2 regions of the Aminobacterium sp. UBA4834 genome follow, and region 2 is predicted to be linked to the other one. Evidence: predicted binding sites of a transcription regulator. Region 2 holds the regulator's gene; the other holds the start of a gene.
What was found. Region 2 encodes HrcA, which represses chaperone genes, less so after heat shock. Its sites were predicted from a motif close to TTAGCACTCNNTNNNANNGAGTGCTAA; they were not measured.

Region 1: a site for HrcA is predicted at 3,882-3,908, ahead of groES (co-chaperone GroES). Genes of this name have one in related genera too.

What each region holds. Positions count from the first base shown of each region.
Region 1 is NZ_DHFC01000007.1:52,079-59,645, forward strand. It holds gene B3L97_RS03075 (AI-2E family transporter) at 1-91, opposite strand, end outside; gene guaA (glutamine-hydrolyzing GMP synthase) at 225-1,757, opposite strand; gene groL (chaperonin GroEL) at 1,886-3,523, opposite strand; gene groES (co-chaperone GroES) at 3,554-3,844, opposite strand; gene tsaD (tRNA (adenosine(37)-N6)-threonylcarbamoyltransferase complex transferase subunit TsaD) at 4,043-5,059, opposite strand; gene B3L97_RS03100 (hypothetical protein) at 5,065-5,613, opposite strand; gene murJ (murein biosynthesis integral membrane protein MurJ) at 5,600-7,183, opposite strand; gene B3L97_RS03110 (hydrogenase 3 maturation endopeptidase HyCI) at 7,225-7,567, shown strand, end outside.
Region 2 is NZ_DHFC01000018.1:381,826-389,392, reverse strand. It holds gene folK (2-amino-4-hydroxy-6-hydroxymethyldihydropteridine diphosphokinase) at 1-473, opposite strand, end outside; gene folP (dihydropteroate synthase) at 473-1,690, opposite strand; gene B3L97_RS08400 (histidine phosphatase family protein) at 1,779-2,429, opposite strand; gene hrcA (heat-inducible transcriptional repressor HrcA) at 2,620-3,636, shown strand; gene B3L97_RS08390 (nucleotide exchange factor GrpE) at 3,656-4,306, shown strand; gene dnaK (molecular chaperone DnaK) at 4,351-6,180, shown strand; gene dnaJ (molecular chaperone DnaJ) at 6,194-7,336, shown strand; gene B3L97_RS08375 (50S ribosomal protein L11 methyltransferase) at 7,444-7,567, shown strand, end outside.

The DNA.
Region 1 (7,567 bases), on a different contig from region 2:
AGATGGCAGACCAGGCTAGAGGGCGCAAAAGACTGAAAGAAACGAGATAGGTAAGAGAACCCAGAGCAAAAAAAATCAACGTAAAGGGCAAGAAAAAGCTTCTAATTCTTTTATAAGGTCGCCTACTCTGATACGTCAGCTTATGATCCCTCCCTTTACTCATTCGCTTATATGTCACAAGAGAAGAAGTAGTTAAAACTACTTCTTCTCTTGTGACTTTGCTTTTACTCAAACTCAATAGTGGAAGGTGGCTTACTTGTTACATCTAAAACAACCCTGTTGATCCCCTTTACAGTATTACAGATTCGTCTCGCTGTCCTATCGAGAACATCGTAGGGGACTCGTACCCAATCAGCCGTCATTCCATCTGCAGATTCTACAGCTCGAAGGGCCACCACCTCTGAATATGTTCGAGAATCTCCCATAACTCCCACAGTTCTCACTGGAAGCAACACGCAAAAAGCCTGCCAAACAGAAAAATAAATGTCACTTTTTGAGAACTCTTCCCTAAAGATCTCATCCGCTTCCCGCAGCGTATCAAGGCGCTCTTTTGTAACCTCGCCAAGGCAGCGAACAGCGAGTCCCGGACCGGGGAAAGGCTGTCGATCCACTATCTCGGGAGGTACGCTTAAGAGTCTTCCTATAGCGCGGACTTCGTCTTTAAAGAGATCCCTTAACGGTTCAAGAACTTTTAGTTTCATATCTTCAGGTAATCCACCTACGTTATGATGGCTCTTAATAACCGAAGCGCCTTTCCCTTTATGCCCACTTTCAATAACATCAGGATACAAGGTCCCTTGAAGCAACCATTCAGCACCTTTTATTTTAGAGGCTTCCGCTTCGAAAACACGAATGAACGTCTCCCCAATAATCTTTCTCTTACGTTCTGGATCTGTCACGCCTCGAAGGGCCTGCAAAAACTGATGGCTGGCGTCTACGTAATGAACATTCAAATCGAGCGCTTTATATCGCTCAAGGACTCTCTCAGCCTCCAGATGTCGCAACAAGCCATTATTTACAAAAATACACTCTAAGCGGTCACCTATGGCTTTAGCAGTTAAAACAGCCGCTACAGTGGAATCAACCCCGCCAGAAAGCCCACAAATAACCCGGCAACCTTTCGTTTTTTTGTGTATCCGTGCCACCATAGTGTCAATCCAGTTTCCAAGATCCCAGTCTCCAGAACACGAACAAACATCGAAGAGGAATTTAGAGAGGATAGCCGTACCATTCTGAGTATGGGCCACTTCTGGATGAAATTGAAGCCCCCATATCTTTCTTTTTCTATTTTCAAAGGCTGCAGGAACTCCTTTATCTGTAACGGCAACGAGCTGGAACCCTTCTGGTAGAGATGCAATATGATCTCCGTGGCTCATCCACACCTCAAAAGATTCTGATATGCCCATAAAAAGAGTTGCCTCTGGATTTTTTACCACTATGGCAGTTCGCCCATATTCACGACTAGCTCCCGACTCTACCTGTCCTCCAAAAAGTTTTGCCAGGAGTTGCATACCATAACAGACCCCAAGAACTGGAACTCCAAGATCGAAAAGGTCTAAGGATACGGTAGGACTTCCTTCGTCATGAACACTTTGCGGACCTCCAGATATAATGATGCCCCGAGGAGTTCTCTTCTTGATTTCATCAGTAGAAGCATCCCAGGGGAGAATTTCACTGTGCACTTTCAGCTCTCGAATCCTGCGGGCAATCAATTGAGTAAACTGAGAACCACAGTCAAGAATTATTATATTATCCATTTACATTCCCCCGAAAAAAACAAAATCGTCAACATTGCTTATATTACCAGAAAGAGAGAAGAGGGGAAAGAAAAAGCCCCCAAAAAGGGGGCTTTTTATAACAACTTATTGGAGTGGGAAACTTACTCCTAGTACATTCCCTCCATACCACCCATTCCTGCTCCACCAGGCATAGGAGCAGCACTCTTGGGTTCTGGCTTGTCAGCCACAATAGCCTCTGTGGTGAGAACCATCGCAGCAATAGAACCAGCATTTTGAAGGGCACTTCTCGTTACCTTTACAGGATCGATAATGCCGGCCTCAATCATATCTACATACTCGCCAGTAGCTGCGTCAAGTCCCTGACCTGCCTTTAGACCGCGAACTTTCTCTACCACCACATCACCCTGATACCCTGCGTTCTGGGCGATCAAATGAAGAGGTGCAGTGAGAGCATTGAGAATAATCGTTCCGCCAGTTCTCACATCACCTTCAAGGTTCCCTATAAACTTATCAAGAGAAGAAATGCAGTTGATAATAGCAACTCCGCCGCCAGCTACGATGCCTTCTTCAACAGCTGCTCTTGTTGCATTCAACGCATCCTCGATACGATGCTTCAGTTCTTTCTGCTCCGTCTCTGTAGCTGAACCGACCTGAACAACAGCTACACCACCCACAAGTTTGGCAAGACGCTCCTGAAGTTTCTCTTTATCATACTCAGAAGTGGATTCCTCAAGCTCTTTTCGAATCTGAGCTGCGCGCTTGCGGATCTCTTCAGAGGAACCAGCACCTTCTACAATAGTGGTCTCCTCTTTTGTGATACGAATCTTTTTAGCTTTACCCAGCATAGAAATGTCAGCACTTTCAAGTTTAATGCCCAGATCTTCGCTCACAACCTGGCCACCAGTCACAATGGCAATATCGTTCAGCATTGCCTTGCGACGCTCGCCAAAGCCAGGAGCCTTAACGGCAGCTATCTGCATGACACCTCTCAGTTTATTCACAACTAGAGTAGCGAGGGCCTCTCCTTCCACATCCTCAGCAATGATCAAAAGAGGCTTTCCAGTCTGGACAACTTTTTCAAGAACAGGAAGAAGATCTTTAATGTTGCTTACCTTGCCATCATGAATCAAGATATACGCGTCATCAAAAGCAACTTCCATTCTCTCAGGATCAGTGATCATATAAGGGCTAATGTACCCCTTATCAAACTGAAGCCCTTCTACCATCTCAAGAGTCGTTCCTACGGTCTGGCTATCTTCTACGGTAATGACGCCATCCTGTCCCACTTTCTCCATGGCTTCAGCAATAAGCTGTCCAACAGCAGAATCATTAGCAGAGATAGCGGCAACCTGAGCAATCTTATCTCGATTCTTCACAGGAATAGCCATCTTTTTCAGTTCGTCCACTACAAAATCAATGGCCTTTTCGATTCCCTGGCGCATCAACATGCCATTAGCACCAGCTGCTACGTTTTTCATTCCCTCACGGATAATGGCTCGGGCAAGGACTGTAGCTGTGGTAGTACCGTCACCAGCTACATCATTGGTCTTAGAAGCAACTTCTTTGACCAGCTGTGCCCCTGTGTTCTCGAAAGGATCCTCAAGGTCTATTTCCTTTGCAATGGTAACACCATCGTTCGTAATTGTAGGGGATCCAAATTTTTTCTCTAAAACTACGTTGCGCCCTTTAGGCCCAAGGGTCACACCAACTGTATCAGCTACTTTATCAATACCACGCAACATAGCATGGCGTGCATCTTCATTAAAAGTAAGGATCTTCGCCATTTTTACATTCCTCCTTAGTTATCTCGTCTCTTACTTCTCTACAATAGCAAGAACGTCTCGCTCGCTGAAGATCACAAACTCTTCTCCGTCAAGCTTGATCTCAGTACCAGCATATTTGCTGAATATGATACGGTCACCAACTTTAACTTCCAATGGAAGCTTCTGTCCATTCTCAAGTACTTTCCCAGTTCCAATAGCTATAACTTCCCCTTCCTGGGGTTTCTCTTTGGCAGTATCTGGAAGAACGATGCCTCCCTTAGTTTTTTCTTCCTGATTGATGACCTTAACGACGAGGCGATCACCAAGCGGTTTTAAGTTCATTCGAAAATCCCTCCTTGAAATATTATCTCTTAAGATGTTAGCACTCCTTCGTGTCGAGTGCTAACTGAACGGTTTAAATATTAATTCTCATGCTTTTTTATCTCAAGGATAAATAATCATAAATAATAGAGTTTATCTCTATAAACACGATACTATCTCTTTATACCTACTCTTTTATCAGTTTTTCAATACTCATCACTACAAAAGTAGATGCCAAGAAGGGTTCGGGGCAAGAGAAAGATCTGAAATATTCCCTCGCTGAAAGCTATTGTATCCAGCAGCAGCTATCATAACAGCATTATCAGTGCATCTAATCACAGGCGGAATAAATACTTCCCAAATTTTTCTCTTCAATAACTCTTTTCTAAGCCCCTTGTTAGCAGCCACTCCTCCTGATATCGCTATTTTCCGAATCCCCGTCACTTCAGAAGCCCGTTCCAGTTTGGAAACTAACGCCGTAACAGCTGATCGCTGGAAAGAGGCACAAATATCTGCAACAGGTAGATCTGTCTTGCTTTTTTGTAACTCGTTTACTGCCCAAAGTACCGCCGTTTTCAATCCACTAAAACTAAAAGTAATTTCATTGCTGTCTTTAAGAGGAACAGGAAAACGAAAAGCCTCTGGATTTCCTTGTTGTGCTAGCCTATCAATAATAGGCCCCCCAGGATATCCGAGACCTAAGAGTTTTGCAACCTTATCATAAGCTTCTCCAGCTGCATCATCTCTTGTTTCTCCGAGAAGCTGATATTGACCCCAATCTTCTACAAGTATAATTTCGGTATGCCCCCCGGAAACGATGAGACAGATAAAAGGAGGAAGAAGATCTTCAGAAGCCACCACATTGGCAAAGAGATGGCCTTCCAGATGATTAACTCCTAATAGAGGTACTCCCCATGATTGGGCAAAGGCCTTAGCTGTCATGACTCCAACCATGAGCGATCCCATAAGTCCCGGACCTGCAGTAACTGCTATCAGGGAAAGCTCTGAAGCGGGATCACTAATTCCAGCTTGGCTAAAGGCCACCTTTATAAGGGGTAAAATCGCTTCGAGATGCATTCTCGATGCAAATTCCGGAACAACTCCTCCAAAGGGGGCATGTTCTTTGATCTGGCTTGAAATAAAATCTGCTTTAACATTACGTTGCCCCTCTAGAACAGAAACAGCCGTATCGTCACAGCTACTCTCTATTCCCAAGGTCAAAAAATTAGAATTCACTATTGTCACCTCTTTGGGACGGCAAAGACTTCCGAATCCTCTCCACAGGCTACGGTTACATTCTGTCCTTTTTTTACGTATTTCCCCGGGACGGAAAAAGCTAAAGTTCCCGTAGTATCTGGAGGAATGTCCCCTACTATAATAAAATCTTTGCTCGTTAAAACATCTTCATCTTTCACTACGTAATCACCGATCTGTAACATTTTGGGCTCAAAATTCCATCTTTTTTGAGTTTTATAACGCATAGCAAAGAGAGCCCTTCCCTTCAAATCTTTACTGCTAAAATGGCTCGCATGCCATTTTAACCACTCAGGAGCCTGCGGATCAGAGACCAGAGCCTCAGAGAGGGTTACATCAATATATACGAGGGCAACTTGCGCCCTGGCCCCTATGACCATATCTCCCAAAACTTCACCTTCAATCCAGAAGGAAACGGTTCGCTCATCCATGAGCTGCTGCAACTCTTTTGCTTCTGCAATACAAGAGCAAGAAGAAATTAAAGTGAATCCACATATTACGAGTAAAAACAACTTTAATGATCTATTTTCTGTCATCCATGTTCTCTCCTCTGAAGGAACGTTTTTTCGAGAAAGCCCCCATAAGCCATCTCCATTCTTTAAAACTAAAGAACCATGTACAGCCTCCGTATACCACTGCTCCAATAATGAAAACTGCTAAAATCCAGATACCTTTCATGGGAAGAGAAGCTCCGACTGGGTAGGGTAAAAATTTCCGGTATTGCCAAACAGCACCAGCCATAATAGCTAAAATTCCTACTATTCGGCCGCTCCATTGTACGGTAAGGATATGAAGAGGTTTTTCCATAACTTTCGAAAGTAAATATCCACCCACAAGAGCTGAGATCGTAAACCCGAGAGAAGTAGCAAGAGCAAGCCCTGAAAATCCCATGGGTTTGATTAGGAGAAGACAGAATATAATATTAAATACCACGCTGGAAGCTGTGACCATTAAAGCTGCCCGAGGGCTGCTCTGAGCATAAAGTCCCCGCAAAAAAATGGTAGTACAAGCCATGCCGGGTAACCCCCAAGCGTACATTGCAAGAGCCTTACCAGTGGCATGCCAGGCCCAACTATCAAAAGCACCTCGATAGAAAAGAAAATTAACAACTTCGTCGGAGACGAGAATCAGTCCCACTGTTACCGGAAGTACTATGAAAAGAGCAAAACGAACGGAATCCTGAACAGTCTCTTTAAACTCGTGGTTATCACCAGTTGCGCATCGTGAAAGTTCTGGCAAAACAGCTTGGGAGATTGCTATGACGAAAAGTCCTAACGGAAGTTGTATTACTCTATTGGCGTAGTTCAATACAGAGATGGCTCCGTCCTGTAAAAAAGACCCTAACATCCGACTCACTACCGGATTGACCTGGTTAAGGGAAAGTCCTAATGCGTAAGGGAAAAAGAGTGTCATCATTTTTCTCAGGTCTTTATCATGTCGATCAGGCTTCGCTGGTACAAGAGGAACACCTTTCCAGGCGCTCCAAAACCACTGAAGCCCCCATTGACAAACACCTCCAGCCAAAACAGCAACCACAAGGGTCCATATCCCACAACGAGAAACCAACAGAAACAGAACCAATAAATAAACAACATTACTAAGAGCTGGCGCTATGGCCGGAACAAAATAAGAATCGAGACTGTTAAGCACTCCCATAGCCAAAGCTGCTAAAGAAACAAGCAATAGGAACGGAAACAGCCAACGCGTCATTGAGACAGCGAGAGATGCTTTGACAGCATCGAAGCCAGGGGCCATAATTTTCACAAGAAGGGGGGAAAAGAATATCCCCACTAAGACCACTGAAAATCCGGCAATGAGGAGAATAGAAAAAGCTTGTTTCGCCAGATATGCTGCCCTCTCTTTGCCTTTTTGAGCCAAGCTTTGAGAAAAAACAGGAACAAATGCCGCCGACAAAGCTCCTTCAGCCAACATTTGCCGGGATAAATTTGCTAAAGTATAAGCAATATAAAAAGCATCGAGTTCGCTCGATGCACCAAAAAGAGCTGCCGTAACAATTTCACGAGCCAACCCTAAAATTCGGCTGGCAAAAGTTCCCACCATCATAACTAATGCGTGGCGAACCATTCTGGAAACACGAGAGGACATGAACGACGCCTCCTGAACAACAAGGAAATGAGGTACTTTATATGAGCTTTATTATTCTTTGGGGTACAGGAAATCCCCTCTTTGGTGACGATGGAGTTGGTCCGTTTGTCGTCCAATATTTACAGAAAAAAGAGATGGAACATCCCATCTGCGCTATTAATTGCGAAACGACTCCGGAAAATTATATTGGCGACTTGCAACGACGACACCCAGACCTGCTGCTTATAGTAGACGCAGCCGATATGGGGCTTCCTCCGGGATCCACACGTCAGATACCCTTTGAAGAAATACAAAATGCCACATTTAGCACTCACGGACTTCCCTTAGATCTGTTGTTAAAAGAAAAGGCTCAAGAAATACCTATTATTTTTATCGGAATACAAC
Region 2 (7,567 bases):
ATTAACGTTTTATCCTTATCTTTTAGAGTTTCTACTAAAGAGCTTATAGTTACCCTAAGCTGTGGGTGAACCCAATTTGCAGCTATTTGGTTCAGTGGAACTAAAACGAAAGATCTGCGGTGCATTTCAGGATGAGGAATACGAAGTCTTTTATCATCAATGCACTCACCATTTTCCAACAACAACAAATCGATGTCGATTTCCCGAGGCCCCCATCGCCACCTTTCAATCCTTCCCATGTCTTTTTCTATCTGTTTAACGAGGTCAAGAAGAGCAAAAGCGCCCATAGAAGTTTCTACGAGAATGCAGGCATTAAGGAAACGAGTTTGTTCAACCTCCCCTAAAGGAGCTGTTTCAAAAATGTCACTTTTCGCAACGACGTGGACACCTTTACTATCTAAAATTTGCACGGCTTTCCGCAGATTATTCATGCGGTCCCCCACATTACTACCAAGAGCCAGTGCAACACGCATCACATCCCTGCCTCCCTTATAGCCTTAATGATGGTAATCACATCGTGAGTTGCTTTTACATCGTGAACTCGTACAAGTTCCACTGCTTCTTTGGCGCAGTAAGCAGAAACGGCTAAAGTTCCATAGAGACGGGACGCAGTGTCTTCTGTTTCAAGCAGAGTTCGTATAAAGCCTTTTCTGGAATGACCGATCAAAATAGGACGCCCAAGACTCCTATATGATTGGATAAACTTTAATACCCGCATATTATCTTCGAGCCTTTTCCCAAAACCGATCCCTGGATCAATAATAATTCTGTCAGGAGCGACTCCTGCTTCTGCTAGCATATGAAGGCGCTGGTGAAAATAGTCGATAGACTCTCCAATTACATCGCAGTATACAGGGTTGTTTTGCATGGTTTTAGGTATTCCTTGTATATGGGAGAGCACATAGACAAGATCGGTTTGAACAGTTGCTGAGAACATATCTTGGTCAAGTGTAAAACCAGACACATCATTTATTATATCAGCGCCACAATCCGACGCTATTCGGGCTGTCTCCCCTCTATATGTATCGACAGAAATAACAGCGTCTTGAAACTCCTTCCTAACGGCGGAGAGGGCGGGTATAAGACGATCTTGCTCTTCCTTGGCAGAAATGGGATCTGAGCCGGGGCGGGTGGATTCCGCTCCTATGTCGAGAATATCAGCTCCTGCCTCTAACATTTGACGGGCTCGTTTTACAGCTTCATCTGCTGTAGAAAGTCGACTTTCGCTATAAAAAGAATCGGGGGTTATGTTGAGAATCCCCATTACTTTTGTTTCACCACCGCCAAGAGACAGGGTTCGATGACGAGGCAAGGAGAGATTCCAAGAGCGTTGTGCCATAGCTTTGAATGTGTTGCTGAGTTCTTCACGTAATTGGTCAAGGCCCCAGCAAGAGAGGGCTTTCAGTTTCAAAAGCAGCGCTTTATATTGGCCCTCTGTCCCCAGAAGAAGCACATCGCTTTTTTCGGTTCGCCCGTCAATAACATTTTTATGGACGATAGCATCACCGCCACGAGCCAAGAGTTCCTGCTTTACATAGGCTGCTGCCCGAAAATCTACTTGGGAAACCCAAATGGGCAAAATTTCTCGCTTTGGCAAAAAATATGCAGCCGAGCGGGGATCTGCTCCAATTTTATGTATGAGAGATACGAGCTCGCTATTGGAATGAACGTGCACAGAATATATAGTCACTTGTATTATCCCTTTCTTAGATACCTAATGAAATGATATAAGAGCACAAAGATAATAAGACCTCTCTGTTAGGAGGTCAAGAAAGAGACTAAATCCATTCAGTGGAGACTTTTTTCAAGTGAGCAGTTTGGTTCAGAGAGAAGAGGCCGTATCCTCTTTGATAGTCATATGTCAAGATGCTATAGGATGCGGTGTCCATATGGGTTTTCCAGAAGTAGGGTTCAGGAATATTGAGACAGCCGGCTATAAGGGGTTTCAGCACAGTACGATGAGAAACAACGACTATAGTGTCTCCGTAATGTTTTTCAACCAGTTCTTTAAGAGCACGTAATGCCCTGCCTTGCACTTCTTGTAAGGTTTCTGCTCCGGAAAGGCGCAACTTTTCTGGATAGGTGAGCCATGTTTCCCAGTCACTCGGGTACTCTAGAGCGATTTCTTTTTTAAGGCGCCCTTCCCAAAAACTGAAATTAATATTGTTTAGGCCTTCGCATTCAAAAAGATGTTTATGGCTACATGCTCTGGCGATGGCTGTAGCCGTTTGTTTGGCTCGTAGCAGAGGGCTTGTATAAATAAAGTCGGGAACCATGGGGGCGATGGCTTTGCCTAAATCTTCTGCCTGTTCCAGCCCCCTTTCGTTGAGAGGATAGTCCACACGGCCGCGAAATCTCTCTTCTCGATTACCTTGACATTCACCGTGTCTAGCTAAAATTATAGTCGTGTGTTCTCGATCAGTAGCCATGATTCTCACTCTTCTTTCTCTTGTATCATATTAATGAATGTTATCATTATATATCAGAGAAATAATGAAATAAAAAGATTGACCAGTCTTGACAATAATTCTAAGGATTGATAATCTACCTTCTGTAAATGGATAGATTAGCACTCAACAAGAGAGAGTGCTAATACATTGAAAAAAGGAGGGGAGGTTCGTGCTTACCGAACGGCAACTAGAGATCGTTTTAGCCGTTGTGTATGAATATATTCAGACTGGGGAACCGGCAGGATCTCGTACTATTGCCCGTAAGTATTTAAAAGGTTGCAGTGCGGCTACGATACGTAATGAAATGTACGATCTTGAGCTGATGGGCTATTTCTATCAACCTCACACATCGGCAGGACGCCTTCCCACATCAAGGGCTTACCGACTTTATGTCGATTCTATTCTACATCGAAGAAGAGTCCCTCCGGTTGGATTTGAGTATTGGAAAGATGGCATTCGAGAACAGAAGCAAGGCATCGAATCTCTTTTATCCTATGTCTCCCAACTTCTGGGGCGGGTAACAAACTATGTGGGTGTTGCTGCTATATCCTCCCTTCATGAAGTGGAAATTCAACATGTGGATTTTGTTCGTCTTGGCGGAAATACGGTTCTTGTAATTATGGTACTTAAAGGCGGCCTTGTTCACCATAATATAGTGGCTTTGCCATGTGATTTATCTCAGGATTCCCTTGAGGAGTTGGCTCGTCGTATCAATATGATATGTGTTGGACATCCGTGGTCAGAAGTGCGGGAAGTCCTCTATTCTTATGTTATAGAGGGCCTTGAAAGATTTTCTGATGCGTGTTCAGAAGCCATTATACAAATAGACGGGATGTTGCAGAAGTATAACTATAGGCTATTTACAGGGGGGGCGCAGCATATCCTCAACCTCCCTGATTTTCAAGATATAAGTAAACTTCAGGCTGTTCTCTCGCTGCTGGAAGAGGAATCTTCTCTGGCAGAGGTTGTAGATCGTTGTTCTCTTGAACGCGGCGTTAATATTTCCATTGGAGATGAAAACCCGGAAGAGGAAATGCAAGAGTGTTCCATATTGATGGTTCCTTCAAGAAAGCGCGGTCGAAGAACAGTTTTAGGTGTAATTGGACCGATGAGAATGGATTATGAAAAAACGATTTCCATTCTCGAAGCCATGATGGCAGATCTGGAAGAAGAAAACGTCGATTAATATAAGGAGGTTCGATTCCATGGCCCGAGAAGAACAGGAAATGTGTCGTGAAACGAACTGTCAGCAGGGACAGGAAGCTCCACCTGAGGGGAAAATGGAGGAAGCAGGGCAGGAGGTTCTTGAGGTGCTGATTCAGGAAAAAAAGGAATTGGAAAAGGTTATAGAAGAAGTAAAAAAAGAAAACGAGATCCTTCGTACCGCTGCTGCATCTGCTCGTGCAGATTTTTATAACTATAAAAATAGAGTGGAACGAGAACGTGAAAGGTATATCCGCCTCGCGGAAGAAGATTTGGTAATGCAGCTGCTACCAGTTCTAGATAATCTCGACAGAGCTTTGGCACAACCTGACAATACAGAAGAACAGAATATTCGAGAAGGAGTATCTATGGTCCGGCGGCAGTTTTTGTCGGTGTTAGAGAAAGTGGGAGTCTCAGAAATACTGGCTGAAGGAGAGCCTTTTTCTCCAAGTTTTCATGAAGCAGTAGGTATAGAGCCAGTGGAAGAACCGGAAAAAGATGGCATCGTGGTTTTTGAACTACAACGGGGCTATAAAATGGCAGATAAGGTTATTCGCCCATCTCGAGTAAAGGTTGGAAAATACGTAGAACCCCAAAAAGCTCAAGAGTGTGAAAAAGATATTGTAAACGAAGACGATCAGTCTAAGGCATAGAAATATCTTAAATTGATTCTTTTTATTTTATAGAGGTGATAGGAATGTCAAAGGTAGTTGGTATAGACCTCGGAACAACAAATAGCTGTATAGCTGTTAAAGAGGGAGATAACGTAACTATTATTCCCAATGCGGAGGGAGCTCGGACGACTCCTTCTGTCGTGGCTTTTACAAAAGATGGAGAGCGTCTTGTAGGACAGCTTGCGAAACGACAAGCCATAGTTAATGCTGACCATACGATTATGTCTATCAAAAGAGATATGGGGTCTGAGGAAACAGTAAAAATTGACGGTAAAGCATATACACCCCAAGAAATATCGGCCATGGTTCTACAGAAACTTAAAAGAGACGCAGAAGATTATTTAGGCGAGCCAGTAACAAAAGCAGTTATTACCGTGCCCGCCTACTTTACCGATGCTCAGCGTCAAGCTACGAAAGATGCAGGAACTATTGCTGGTCTTGAAGTTCTTCGTATTATTAATGAGCCTACTGCAGCGTGTTTAGCCTATGGTGATAATAAACAGGGAGAGAGTAAAATTCTTGTTTTTGACCTTGGCGGGGGAACTTTTGATGTTTCCATTCTTGACGTAGGCGAAGGAGTATACGAAGTTCTCGCTACTTCTGGTGATAACCGCCTTGGCGGTGATGATTGGGATAATCGCATAGTGGAATGGATGGTAGCAGAGTTTAAAAAGACTGAAGGTATTGATCTCAATAATGATCGGATGGCTTTGCAGCGTTTACGTGAAGCGGCAGAGAAGGCGAAGATTGAATTGACATCTATGCCGGAAACCACTATCTCTCTTCCATTCATCACAGCTAATGAAACTGGACCTAAACATTTGGAAATGTCCTTGTCACGGGCTAAGTTTGAAGAGCTGACAAGAGATCTAATGACTCGCGTAGAAGGGCCTGTAAAACGCGCATTAAGTGATTCGGGGCTTTCTACGAACGAAATTAACAAGGTGTTGTTGGTCGGTGGCTCATCCCGTATGCCTATGGTTCAGAAAAAAATTCAGGAGCTTCTGGGGAAAGAGCCTTCTAAGGGGATCAATCCTGATGAATGTGTAGCTGCTGGAGCAGCTCTGCAGGGAGCAATTCTTTCTGGAGATCATAAAGATATTGTTCTAGTGGATGTAACCCCCCTATCTCTTGGAATTGAGACTTTAGGTGGTGTCTTTACAAAAATAATAGAGAGAAATACGGCTATTCCTGTTTCTCGAAGCCAGGTTTTCTCTACTGCCTCTGATAATCAGAACCAGGTGGAAATAGTAGTTTTACAGGGAGAGCGGCCTATGGCCGCAGATAACGTGAAGTTAGGCAGCTTTACGCTTGATGGAATTCCGCCAGCACCTCGCGGTATTCCCCAGATTGAAGTTACGTTTAATATAGACGTTAATGGAATTTTAAATGTTTCCGCTAAAGATAAGGGTACAGGGAAAGAGCAGAAGGTTACGATTCAGTCGTCCAGGCTCTCTGATGATGAGATTGAAAAAATGAAAAAACAGGCTGAAGAGCACGAGAAAGACGATCTTCAGCGTAGAGATGCGGCTGAAGTGAAGAACGAATCCGATGGTGTTGTCTATCAGGCTGAAAAGCTGATGAAAGACCATGGAGATAAAATGTCAGCTGAGGAAAAGGGAACAATCAACTCTGCCGTTGATAATTTAAAGAAAGCTATTGAAGGTGACGATACAGAGAAAATGAAAGCCGCCAAAGATGCTCTCCTCAAAGAAGTTCAGGAATTTTCGGCACGACTTTATAGCCAGGCCGAATCTGCTGATTCAACGAGTGGGCAGCAGAGTGAAAATTCTCATAGCCAAGAAACAGGGGAAACAGTTGACGCTGAATTCAGCGATCATGGTCAGGCGTAAGGAGTGATCTGAGGTGCCATCTCCCGGCGCGCAGGAAGATTTTTACGAGATACTTGGCGTTCCCCGGGATGCCTCTGCAGCTGATATAAAAAAGGCCTATCGGCGGCTTGTTCGTAAGTACCATCCCGATGCGAACCCTGGGAATATGGAGGCCGAAGAAAAGTTCAAGAAAATTAATGCGGCCTATGAAGTGTTGAGTGACTCGCAAAAGCGGGCACAGTACGATCAGTTTGGAACAGTAGGAGACATGCCTCCAGGCGGGGGTCCCTTTGAGGGCTTCGGCGGGATGGGCGATATGTTTGGAGATATTTTTGAGAATATCTTTGGTGGGGGAATGGGGCGGCGAAGGGCTGACCCTCGAGCCCCTCGCCGTGGTGCAGATCTTGAAATGGCTCTTTCCATTTCTTTGGAAGATGCAGCTCGCGGCATCGAGCCGGAAGTGGAAATACCTCGATGGGAGAATTGTAGCCGTTGTGGCGGCTCTGGAGCAGAACCTGGAACAACTCCGGAAACATGCTCTCGTTGTGGTGGCACTGGGCAAATAGAGACGCGCCAGCAGACGCCTTTTGGTCAATTTGTATCCGTTACTACGTGTCCTCAGTGCGGTGGATCTGGACAGTTTATCAAACAAAAATGCAGCCAGTGTGGCGGTCAGGGACGGCAGAAAGTTCCCCACCGTCTGAAAGTTCGCATACCAGCTGGCGTAGATACAGGCACAAGGCTGCGTATTCATGGAGAAGGCGAAGTTGGCTTTAATGGAGGTCCTCCAGGGGATCTTTTCCTTGTAATTCAGGTGAAAGACCATCCTGTTTTCAAAAGAGACGAGGGGGATCTCCATCGGAAGACAGTGCTAGCCTTTCCTATGGCTGCTCTTGGGGGCTCAATTGAGGTTGAGACGCTCATTGATGGAGTGGAGAAACTTGAAATTCCAGCAGGGACTCAGCCAGGTAAGGTTTTTAGACTTCGGGGTAAAGGGATGCCCAGGCTTCGAGGTGGACGAGGAAGAGGGGATTTATTTGTTCATGTAACGATCGATATTCCCACTCGTTTAACTGAAAAGCAGCGGGCTCTCATTGAAGGATTAGCGAAAGAGATGGAATTAGATGTTAAGGATGAGGGGCTCTTCTCTAAATTCAGAAACATCTTTGGTTCTTGAGGTATAGCTGTAAAATCCTTCCATACGTGATAGACTCGACGTCAATCGGGGAGGCTTGAAGCCTCCCCGATTTTTCACAGGATTTTTCTAAAAGAGGAGGACACATCATGACCAAGGGAGATAGCTTTTGGTGGTACATTACCCTTGAAGCTACATTAGAGCTTGAAGAAGTGTTGTCTTCACTTGCCGATCTTTCTGGAGGTATTGGTTCTGAAGAGCATGAGAGTTCTG